Regions from separate parts of the Mycolicibacterium wolinskyi str. Jessa 2025 genome, predicted to be linked through region 1. Evidence: riboswitches for the same ligand, from Rfam matches in the RefSeq annotation. Region 1 holds a riboswitch; each other region holds the start of a gene.
The links. A riboswitch is a leader RNA that binds a small molecule or an ion and turns the genes downstream of it on or off. The one in region 1 is predicted to bind cobalamin.
Positions count from the first base shown of each region.

Region 2: it holds a riboswitch for cobalamin, as region 1 does, so the genes downstream of both, metE (5-methyltetrahydropteroyltriglutamate--homocysteine S-methyltransferase) here and ACOI2T_RS34460 (ABC transporter substrate-binding protein) in region 1, are expected to answer to the same signal.
Region 3: it holds a riboswitch for cobalamin, as region 1 does, so the genes downstream of both, ACOI2T_RS03580 (ABC transporter substrate-binding protein) here and ACOI2T_RS34460 (ABC transporter substrate-binding protein) in region 1, are expected to answer to the same signal.

Region 1 is NZ_CP185960.1:6,975,794-6,979,334, reverse strand. It holds gene ACOI2T_RS34475 (tautomerase family protein) at 1-21, opposite strand, end outside; gene ACOI2T_RS34470 (TetR/AcrR family transcriptional regulator) at 75-662, shown strand; gene ACOI2T_RS34465 (methyltransferase) at 669-1,757, opposite strand; cobalamin riboswitch at 1,916-2,102, shown strand; gene ACOI2T_RS34460 (ABC transporter substrate-binding protein) at 2,214-3,188, shown strand; gene ACOI2T_RS34455 (class I SAM-dependent methyltransferase) at 3,185-3,541, shown strand, end outside.
Region 2 is NZ_CP185960.1:2,348,628-2,352,168, forward strand. It holds gene ACOI2T_RS11705 (MspA family porin) at 1-200, opposite strand, end outside; gene ACOI2T_RS11710 (Rv2240c family protein) at 580-1,188, shown strand; gene ACOI2T_RS11715 (sensor domain-containing protein) at 1,208-1,867, shown strand; cobalamin riboswitch at 1,919-2,148, shown strand; gene metE (5-methyltetrahydropteroyltriglutamate--homocysteine S-methyltransferase) at 2,278-3,541, shown strand, end outside.
Region 3 is NZ_CP185960.1:690,199-693,739, reverse strand. It holds gene ACOI2T_RS03585 (FecCD family ABC transporter permease) at 1-881, opposite strand, end outside; gene ACOI2T_RS03580 (ABC transporter substrate-binding protein) at 926-1,894, opposite strand; cobalamin riboswitch at 1,935-2,099, opposite strand; gene rpsR (30S ribosomal protein S18) at 2,069-2,323, opposite strand; gene rpsN (30S ribosomal protein S14) at 2,324-2,629, opposite strand; gene rpmG (50S ribosomal protein L33) at 2,629-2,793, opposite strand; gene rpmB (50S ribosomal protein L28) at 2,793-3,029, opposite strand; gene mrf (ribosome hibernation factor-recruiting GTPase MRF) at 3,105-3,541, shown strand, end outside.

The sequences.
Region 1 (3,541 bases):
CTCCGTTATAACGACTGTCATAGATTCCGTGACGCTAGATTAGAACAGTCGTCATAGCAAGGATGGGGGCGGGCATGACCCGGGAACCGGATGAATCGTCGCGAATGCGCATGGTCGCCGGCGCGGCTGACATGATTCGTCGTCGCGGGCTGAACGCCACGAGCGTGCGGCATCTCGCCCAGCATGCGAACGCGCCGCTCGGATCCGTCTACCACTACTTCCCGGGCGGCAAGGACCAACTCGCCACCGAAGCGGTGCGCTGGGCCGACGACCTCACGGTTACGGGTCTGCGCGAGGCTATGCGCGCGGGGCCAGTGCAAGGCCTGCGAGTTTTCACAGATATGTGGCGGAAGATCGTTCTGGACAGCGACTTTCGTGCCGGATGCCCGGTGCTTGCGGTGGCGGTCGAGGACTACCCCGACGATGACCGCGCCCAGCCCCGCGACGCCGCGGCCGCCGCATTCGCCAATTGGACCTCGCTACTCGCCGACGCGTTGCGCGAGCACGGCGCGCCTGACGGCGATGCCGTCGAAACCGCCACGCTCATCGTCGCGGCGATCGAGGGCACTGTGGCGATGTGCCGGGCTCAGCGGAGCATTGAACCGCTGGACCGGGTGGCTGATCAGCTCAAAAAACACATCGCACACGTCACCGCGAGGTGAACGGCGTCAGACCGCTTGCCCCTCAACCAAACTGAACGGTGATGCCGTCGGCACCACGCGGGTCAGCCGGAACCCGGCCTGCTCGTAGAGCTTGCGGTAATCGGCCTCGGTACGCTCGCGGGCCGCGATGCCGATCAGCATTTCCATGTCGGTCCACTTGCCGATGAATTCGCGGTCGTGGTCGGGGATGACGCCCTCGATGAGCAACAGTGTGGTTCCCGGTGCTGCGGCGGCGCGCACGTTGCGCAAGATCGTCAGCGCCTGTTCGTCGGGCCAGTCGTGAATGATGTTTTTCAAGATGTAGGCGTCGGCCCCCTCGGGTACGCGTTCGAAGAACGACCCGGGCAGCACTTGCACCCGCTCCGCGGTGCCGTACCTGCCGAGCAACTCCGGGGCGCCTTCGACGACCTGGGGCAGGTCGTAGAGCAGACCCCTGGCCGACGGCGTCGCTTCCAGGATGGCCGACAGCAGCCGACCGTGCCCGCCGCCGACATCGGCGATCGTGGCGAAACGGCTGAAATCGTAGGCCGCGACCACCGGGGCGATCGCCAATTCCGAGATGCTCGTCATCGCGTCGTTGAAGATCGCGGCGAGTTCGGGCTCGGAACCGATGTAGTCGAAGGCCTCTTTGCCGCGCAGCTTGGGGATGACGGCTTCGCCCGTGCGTACAGCGTCGCCGAGGTGGCTCCAGTGCTCGCGATGCTGCGGCGAGCCCACGAATCTGGCCATCGCCGCGATCGACACCGGAGCGTCCTTGCGCAGGCTGTCGGCGAGTGTGTTGAGCGCATAGCGTCCGTCGCGCGTCCGGCGGAACACCCCCTCGCTGACCAGTGCCCGCATGAGCCGGTCCAGCGCATCGGCGTCGGCGCCGACCCGGCGGGCCAGCTCGTCCGGGCGCAGCGGACCGCCGGCCAGCGCGTCGGCGACTCCGAGCTCCGCGGCGACGGTGATGCCCTGTGCGACCCAGGCGGACAGGATCAACTCGAGCATCACGGCGGGCGGCGGGGCCGTGCGCTGATAGAGCCTGCGCAGGTGATGGCGGACGCGTTCGGTGGCGCGGACCAGCCCGACGGGAGGCACCTTGGCGGTAGTCACCGGATGAATGTAGGGCAGCGCGGGTGTCTTGGCGGCCGGACGGAAAAGTTGCCAGGGGTGGCGTTCAACGCCTTAATGAAAATGATTATCATTAACGCGTGCTGATGCCTTTTGTGCCCACCTGCGCCGCCGAGGCGCCCACCCGATCCGGCGCGCTGGTATGGTCCGGTCGAGCCAGTCGTACCCAGCCCGATTGGGTCAGGGAATCCGGTGCGAATCCGGAACTGACGCGCAGCGGTATGGAGGACAGGCGGAGCAACGGCCACTGGCCCCTCGACGGGGCTGGGAAGGCGCTCCGCCTGGATGATTCCGAGTCCGAAGACCTGCTGGCTCGGGCCTCGTCGCCGGGTTGCGGCGCGAGGTCCGCCCATCGGACGGACTCCGCGATCGGGTCCCGGATCGAAAGGTCTCGTCGTGTCTGAGCGCACGCGCACCATTTCCGTTCTCCTACTTGCCATGTCGCTGCTGGCCGGGTGCGGCTCATCGGCGGGCAAGACCACCACCTCGTCCGGCGGCGACACCGCTGGCTATCCCGTTGCCGTGGAGAACTGCGGCCGAACGGTGACGGTGAAAGCTCCGCCGCAACGAGCGGTCTCGATCAATCAGCCGGCCACCGAGCTGTTGTTGACGCTCGGACTGGCCGATCGCATGGTCGGCAGCGCATCGTGGAGCGACGAGGTCCGCCCCGAGCTTGCCGCCGAGAACGCCAAAGTGCCGGTGCTGAGTCGCGATTTCCCGTCGTTCGAACGTGTTCTGAAGGAGAAGCCCGACTTCGTGTACGCGACGTTCGACTGGTCGTTCACCCACGAGGGAGTGGCCCCGCGGGACCGCTTCGAGAGTCTCGGCGTGCCCACCTATCAATCGTCGAGCGAATGCGGTGGGCAGGACGCCGCCCAGCAGCGGCCGCTCACGCTCGATGACATGTACGCGGAGATTGCCGATGTGGCAAAGATATTCGGCGTCCAGGATCGGGCCGATCAGCTGATCTCGTCGCTGCGTGCCCGGAAGGCCACCGCGGCCGACGGGCTCAAGGCCGACGGCGTCACGGTGATGTGGTGGTACGCGGGCACCAAGACTCCCTACATCGCGGGCTGTTGCGGTGCGCCGGGCATCATCACCACCGAACTCGGAGCACGGAATGCATTCGCCGACAACCGCCAACTGTGGCCCGAGATCTCGTGGGAGGCCATCCTCGAACGCGATCCCGACGTACTCATCCTCGCCGACCTGACCCGCGGTGACGACGGCGACAGCGCGGCCGCCAAGATCCGGTTCCTGGAAACCGATCCGGCCGCCAAGCGGTTGACCGCGGTGCGGGAACGCCGGTGGATCGTGTTGCCGGGCACTGCGATGGACCCGTCGCTGCGCAATGTCGATGCGATCGAGACTGTCGCGGCCGGGCTGCGCACGCTCGGGGTGGTCGGCAAATGAGCGGCGCCGAATCCGCGGCCGCGCTTCTGGCATCGTGGGACGAGCAGCAGGCCGCCTATATCGCCGACCGCGAGGGCAGGTTCCGCATCATGGTGGAGTTGTTGGAACTCGCGTGCGGCGACAGCCCGGTCGTCGTCGACTTGGCTTGCGGGCCAGGGTCATTGACCAGGCGAGTGCTCGATGCGCTGCTGAACGCCAGGGTCGTCGCCGTCGACCACGACCCGCTGCTGCTCGACATCGCGGCCCGGGCGTTGCGGCCGGTCTACGGGGACCGGGTGACGGTCCTCGACGCCGATCTCGCTGACGAGAACTGGCCGGCTCTCGTCGCCGGGGCGCTCGGCGGCAGTGCGCCC
Region 2 (3,541 bases), 2.8 Mb from region 1:
ACGTGCCAGCCGTCGGGGGTATCGAGGACGCCCGGAGGGGCCGACGGCACCGCGCCGGTGTCCGGCGCAGGCGGTGCCGGTGCGGCGACCGGCGCTGCGGGATCCGGTGGCGGAGGTACGGGTTCGGCTGACGCAAGCGGGGCCACCGCGATCGGGGCCAACATGCAGACTGCAGCCAGTTTGGCAAAACGATTCAACATGCGTGAACTTGCGCCTCTCATGGGGACTGAATCCGCTGGGGCCGACACAACTTCGGAGAAGCCAAGGGATTCAAGGGATCTGTCGCGACGAATCATGAACTGATCGCATTTCGAAACGGTGAACAAAGCGCCAACACATCGCGCCACATTCCCATCCGGCAGGGTTTTCCGGAAACTGTGAACTTCCTGGTAATTGACTGCGCACCAACGTAATACATTCAACTGTGGCGTGCCAGGCCCCGGACATGCAATGGACGGCAGGTGGAGCGGGAGCATTTGCCGGTCGTTCACCTTTGAGACACATGTTGCGCCGACGGTATGGGAGCAATGGCCGGCGATGCCCGATTGCGTGCTGGCAGTTGGATTTTTGGAGGACTAGGTGAGGTCGTCAAACCTGTGTGGGCGAGGTCTGGCGGTGCTCGGTGTCGCACTGGGCATCGGAATCGCAGTGGGGCCAACGGCGTCTGCCGATCCCGACGCGGTCGTCCAGACCGAGGCGGGCGCGGTTGCCCCCGCGCCTGCAGCACCCGCGGCACCGGTGGCTGTTCCGGATCCGACGGCTCCGGCGCCCGATCCGATGGCCGCGGGCCCGGTGTCTGCCGGTGACGCCAGCCCGGCAGCGGTCGCGGCGTGCTCACTTTTCGCCGAGGCGCTGGACAACGCATCGGTGTTCTACGGGGATTTCGCGGACACGATCGACGGCAGCACCCGTCCCGACTACTCGGACCCGATCGTCAATACCACCAACGTGAGCGGTCGTACCGCACTGCGGGAATCGGCTGCGAAGGCGATGAATGCGGCTGGGACACCGGGGTTGTCACCCGATATCGCCAGCCCGATGCGTGCCTGGTCGGTGGACGCGACCAAGCTGTTGCTGAAGATGGGGTTGCGGGGCAGCGGGGACACGCTGAATGTGACGGCCAGCGAACTCAACGACGATGCCCACAATGCCCAGATGGCGTGCGCGCTGGCCGGTACGCATGCCTGAGCGCCGCCTGCTGCGCTGTGTGACCGCCTTCATTGCCCTGCTTGTCATGCTCACCGGGTGCGCGGGCCACGGCAACGTCGATGCGGAGCCCACCGTTGTCGGCGACGCCGACCTCAACGGCCTGCTGCTCAGCACCGATCAGATGAACACCCTGATGGCGACCACCGGGATGACGTCGCATCCGATGGTGACCACGATGGGTGATCACCGCAATCTGCTGCCCAACCTCAATTGTCTTGGGGTATGGCAGGTTAACGAGGCGGCGATATACGGCGACGGGTGGAACGCGCTGCGTCAGCAGCTGTTGCGTTCACCGGACACCGACAACTGGGACAACCTCGTCGTCCAATCGGTGGTCTCCTACCCGTCCGAGCAGGATGCCCGTGACTTCTATCGAGAGTCGGCCGATCGGTGGTCGAAGTGCGCCGACCACAACGTGAACATCAATCTCAACGGTCAGCAGTTACCCAAGTGGAAGAGTGGGGCGCTGGCGGAGACCGACACCGAGCTGTCGATGCCGTTCACGCGTGGAACGGGTGTGCAGGCGCGGTCATGCCAGCGTGTGTTGGCGGTCGAGGCGAACGTGATCATCGATGTCCAGGCCTGTAAACCCGCGTCGGAAACCGTCACTCAGGCGGCGATGGTCGCCGATACCATCAAGGCGTCGCTGCGCAGGTGAGCCGGTACTGCGCCGGCGACGGCGAGTAACCTGGTCGTCGCAGCTGGTTTGTCGATGCCGGCCTCGGCCGGTGTCGACATCGAGCGTCGCACGCTTGAAGAGGTGCGACGTGAGAGGGAACCCGGTGAGAATCCGGGACTGTCCCGCAGCGGTATGCAGGAACGACCGCCGTCATCAGCACTGGCACGCAGAACACTGCGGCTGGGAAGCGACGGCCACTAGGTGCACGAACATCGTGCGTGCCTGCGAGTCCGAAGACCTGCCGGTTGTACCGGGCGCGCCGCGCCCGGTGGTTCATCGCCTCGTGGAATGGGCGTGTGGCCGACGCGGTCCGCTCGTGGCGGGTGACCGTGCTCGGCTCGGGCGTCCGCTGGCGGTGACCATCCCGTCGCAGTTCGAAGGACGTCGTCATGAGCACAACCGCTACACCGTTCACCGCCACCGTTCTCGGGTCACCTCGCATCGGCCCGAACCGCGAACTCAAGCGCGCGGTCGAGAAATACTGGGCCGGTTGCATCGACCGCGGCGAGCTCGAAGCCGTCGCGGCCGGTCTGCGCCGCGAAACCTGGCGCGCGCTAACCGCGGCGGGCCTGGACTCGGTCCCGGTGAACACCTTCTCCTACTACGACCAGGTACTGGACACGGCAGTGCTGTTGGGTGCGTTGCCGTCTCGGGTCGCGGTGATTCCAGACGAACTCGACCGGTACTTCGCCGCGGCTCGCGGGACCGATGTGATCGCGCCACTGGAGATGACCAAGTGGTTCGATACCAACTACCACTATCTCGTTCCCGAGATCGGTCCGGAGATCACCTTTGCGCTGAATCCCGCCAAGGTGCTCGCAGAGTTGGAAGAAGCCGCGGCACACAATATTCCGGCACGTCCCGTGGTCATCGGACCGATTACCTTCCTGGCGCTGTCGAAGGCGGGGAACGGTGCGCCGATCGACCGGCTCGACGAGCTCGTCGGGGTGTACGCCGAGCTGCTGGAGCTGCTCGCGGACAACGGCGCGCAGTGGGTGCAGCTCGACGAGCCCGTGTTGGTGACCGACATCCTCGACAACGGTGCCGAACTGGCCGAGCGCACGTACGCGCGGCTAGCCGGCCTCGCGCACCGCCCCGCGCTGTTTGCCGCGACATACTTCGGCGAGTTGGCCGACGTGCTGCCGGCACTGGCCCGTACGCCGGTCGAGGCGATCGGGGTCGACCTCGTGGCCGGGCGTGCCGCAGCCGTCGCAGCCGTGCCGGAGCTGGCCGACAAGCTCGTCGTCGCCGGCGTGGTCGATGGCCGCAACGTGTGGCGCACCGATCTGGAAGCCGCGCTGGGCAGTCTGGATGCGCTGTCGGAATGCGCCGGCCGCGTGGCCGTTTCGACATCCTGCTCGACGCTGCACGTGCCGTACAGTCTCGGCGCCGAGCCGCAACTCGACGACGCCCTGCGTAGTTGGCTGGCGTTCGGGTCCGAGAAGGTCACCGAGGTGGTCGTGCTGGCGCGCGGCCTGAAGGACGGACCGGACGCGATCGCGGCCGAGGTCGCGGCGTCCAACGGCGCAATCGCGTCGCGCAAGAACGATCCCCGGCTCGACAACGGCGAGATCCGCGCGCGCATCTCATCGATCAGGGCGTCGGGCGCCGAGCGTGGACCTGCTGATGTGCGTCGTGCCGCTCAGAACGACC
Region 3 (3,541 bases), 1.1 Mb from region 1:
CACGCCACGAGGAACGTGGCACCCAGCAGTGCGGCCGCGGGCAGGGCGCGGCGGTGGTCGGCGCCGACCAGCAGGCGCACGACGTGCGGCATGATCAACCCGACGAAGCCGATCGTGCCGCTCACCGCGACCATGGCGCCGACCATGAGCGCGACGACGACGAACATCGCGCCGCGGAACCGGTGCACGTCGAGGCCCAGCGAGGCCGCGGCCTCCTCGCCGGTGTAGAGCAGGTTCAGTGACCGCGTGACCGCCAAAAGGACGACCACACCGACGAATACGACCGCGGCGGGCACCCAGACCATCGGCCAGGTGGCACCGCCGAGTCCGCCCAGCATCCAGCGCACCGCGGCCTGCGCCTTGTGCGGGTCGTCGGACGTGACGATGATTAGGCTCGCCAGCGCGGACAGCACCTCGGCCACCGCGACGCCCGCCAGGATCAACCGCACCGTAGTCATCCGACCGCCGGATCGGGCCAGGAAGTACACCGCGACAAGCGCGGCCAGCGCACCACCGAACGCCGCGAGCGGAAGCGTGACGATCTGCAGGGCTCCCACACCGAGCACCAGCACGACGACCGCACCGACCGATGCGCCGGAGGACACCCCGAGCAACATCGGATCGGCAAGTGGATTGCGCACCACCGCCTGCAGCGTCATACCGCATGCCGCGAGGCCCGCGCCGATCACCGCGGCCAGCACCACGCGCGGCAGCCTGGCGCCCAGCACGATCGATTCGCGCACTGCCGGCCAGGACTGTTCGGCCAGTCCCGGATGAATGGCATGCGCGACGATCGCCCACACCTCACCCGGCGCGATGGGCACCGACCCGACTGCGACACCCGTGGTCATCGCAGCCGCCAACATCGCCGCGAGCGCCATCAGGACCAACCCGTACGGAATCCCGCGACGGCCGGCAAGGCTCACTAAAACCGCTCCGGATGCAGTTGCCTGGCAAGGGCTTCCACTGCACGGGCAATCCGCACACCCACCACCACCGACGACAGCGGAAGCACGGCGAACCGCTCGTCGCGGATCGCCGGGACATGCTGCAGCAGGGGGTGGCCCATCAGGAACTTCTTCTTCTGCTCGACGGGCTGATCGCCGTAGTCGTAGATCAGGATGACGTCGGGCGACCGTTCGGCGAACTGCTCGAAGGACACATCGGCCCACACCTTCGGGACATCGGAGAACAGGTTCACGCCACCGGCGGCCGTGATCATCTCGTTGCCGATCCCCTTGCCGCCGGACGTGAACACCGTCGCCTCACCACTGTCGTAGACGGCTACCGTGACGGGCGCGGCTCCCCGCACTTTCGACTCGGCCCGTTCGAGGTCGCGGTGCAACTGGTCGACCTGCTCCTCAGCGCGGTCGCTGATTCCGAAAATCCGTCCGATGCCGCGAAGTTCGGCGTCCACCGTGGACATCGTCGCGGGCTCGGACGAGCAGTCCTCGATGTTGAGGTAGGTGTCGATTCCCACATCGGCGAGCCGGTGCCGGGCGCGGCCCTCCTTCTCGTCGAAGGCACTGTCCCACCCGCCGTAGACGAAATCGGGCTCGACCGCCAGCAGTGCCTCATAGGACGGATACTCCTCGGCGAGCACCGGCACGCTGTCGTAGGCGGCCTGATACTCCGGCAGGATCCGGTCGTCCAGATAGGACGTGCCGACCATCGACTTCTCCAGGCCGAGGGCCAGCAGCGTCTCGATCGCATGCTGATTGAGGGCGACCGCGCGGGTCGGCGGCCGATCGTAGGTCGTGGTGACGCCGCAGTTGTCCACTGTCACCGGGAATCCCGGCGGAGTGCCGGCTGTGGTCTGCGTTGCGGCGTTACCGGCACATCCCGACGCCAAGAGCAATGACGCCATCACGACGACCATCCAACGACCGGTCATGGGCTCTCCCATCCTCTCTGGGGAGATCCGCCCCAGTGCTTGCGAGGTGGCGACTGCGGGGTGTGTCTGGCTCTCGCCGGTCAGCGCGCTGACCGAGCGATCACAGTGGCGGGACCGCGCCGGATTCACACCGGCTTCCACGTTCCGCAGTCGCCTATCGGTGTCGATAGTAGGTCAGCGGGTGCCCGCCACCGGCAGCAGTGCCATCTCCCTGGCGTTCTTGATCGCCGTGGCAACCTGTCGCTGCTGCTGTGGGGTGAGTCCGGTGACCCGACGCGAGCGGATCTTGCCCCGCTCACTGATGAAGGTCCGCAGCAGTTGGACGTCTTTGTAGTCGACGTGTGTGACGCCGAGAGCCTTGAGCTGATTGCGCCTCGGCTTCTTGAGTTCAATTGCTGGCGTGCGCTTTCGCGGAGTCTTCTTGGCCATTTACCAGCTCGACTTCCGCACGCCGGGCAGCTCGCCGCGATGCGCGAGCTCCCTGACCCGAACCCGGGAGAGCCCGAACTTGCGCAGGTGCCCGCGCGGCCTGCCGTCCACGGAGTCGCGGTTGCGCAGCCGCACCGGACTTGAGTCACGCGGAAGTCGCTGCAACGCCGAAACCGCCGCGGCCCGTTGTTCTCTCGTGCTCGCCGGATTCCGGATGATGTCCTTGAGCTCGGCCCGCCGTTCGGCGTAGCGCGCGACCAGCTTGTGCCGTTGCTCGTTCTTGACGATCTTGGACACCTTGGCCATCAGCGCTCCTCGCGGAAGTCGACGTGCTTGCGGATCACCGGGTCGTACTTCTTCAGCACGATGCGGTCCGGATCGTTGCGCCGGTTCTTGCGCGTCACGTAGGTGTAGCCGGTTCCCGCAGTGGATCTCAGCTTCACGATCGGCCGAATGTCGGTGCGCGCCATCAGATCTTCTCCCCTCGACTGCGCAGCCGGGCCACGACTGCCTCGATGCCGTCGCGGTCGATCACCTTGATCCCTTTGGCGCTGACCCGCAACCGCACCCGGCGCCCCTCACTCGGCAGGTAATAGGTCTTGTTCTGGATGTTCGGGTTCCAGCGCCTGCTACTCCGCTTGTGTGAGTGCGACACCGTGTTGCCGAAGCCGGGCGATCGCCCGGTGACTTGGCAGTGGGCCGACATTGAATCTCCTTCGCCTCGAGGTACCGTTGTTTAAGCATAATGATAATCGTTTTCAATAGTTAATCGGGAGGCCAGGTGAGAACGCCTGTTGTGCTGGTGGCGGGCCAGGGCGACACCGACCGCGTCGTCGAGCAGTTGAGCCGCAAGCCGGGAACCGTGCTGGTTCGCCACACCTACGACGGCCAGGTGGTGCTGCGGACGGTGGGCACCGCGGCCGACACGTCGGACTGGCCGCTTGAGCTGGCCCACGGCTGCGTGTCCTGCACGGTGCGCGACGACCTGCTCGTGCTCCTCCGCCGCCTGCACCGGCGCAGCGACGTCGCTCGTATCGTGGTGCAACTGATGCCGTGGCTCGAGCCGGAGCCGGTGTGTTGGGCGATCGACAACATCCACGTGTGCGTCGGCCCCGGCTACATCGACGGACCGGCCGCGCGCGACGTGAGTATCGAGGCGGTCGTCAGCTGTGTCGACACCTCGGCGTGGCTGCCTCAGGCGGTCGGCGAGGACGAACT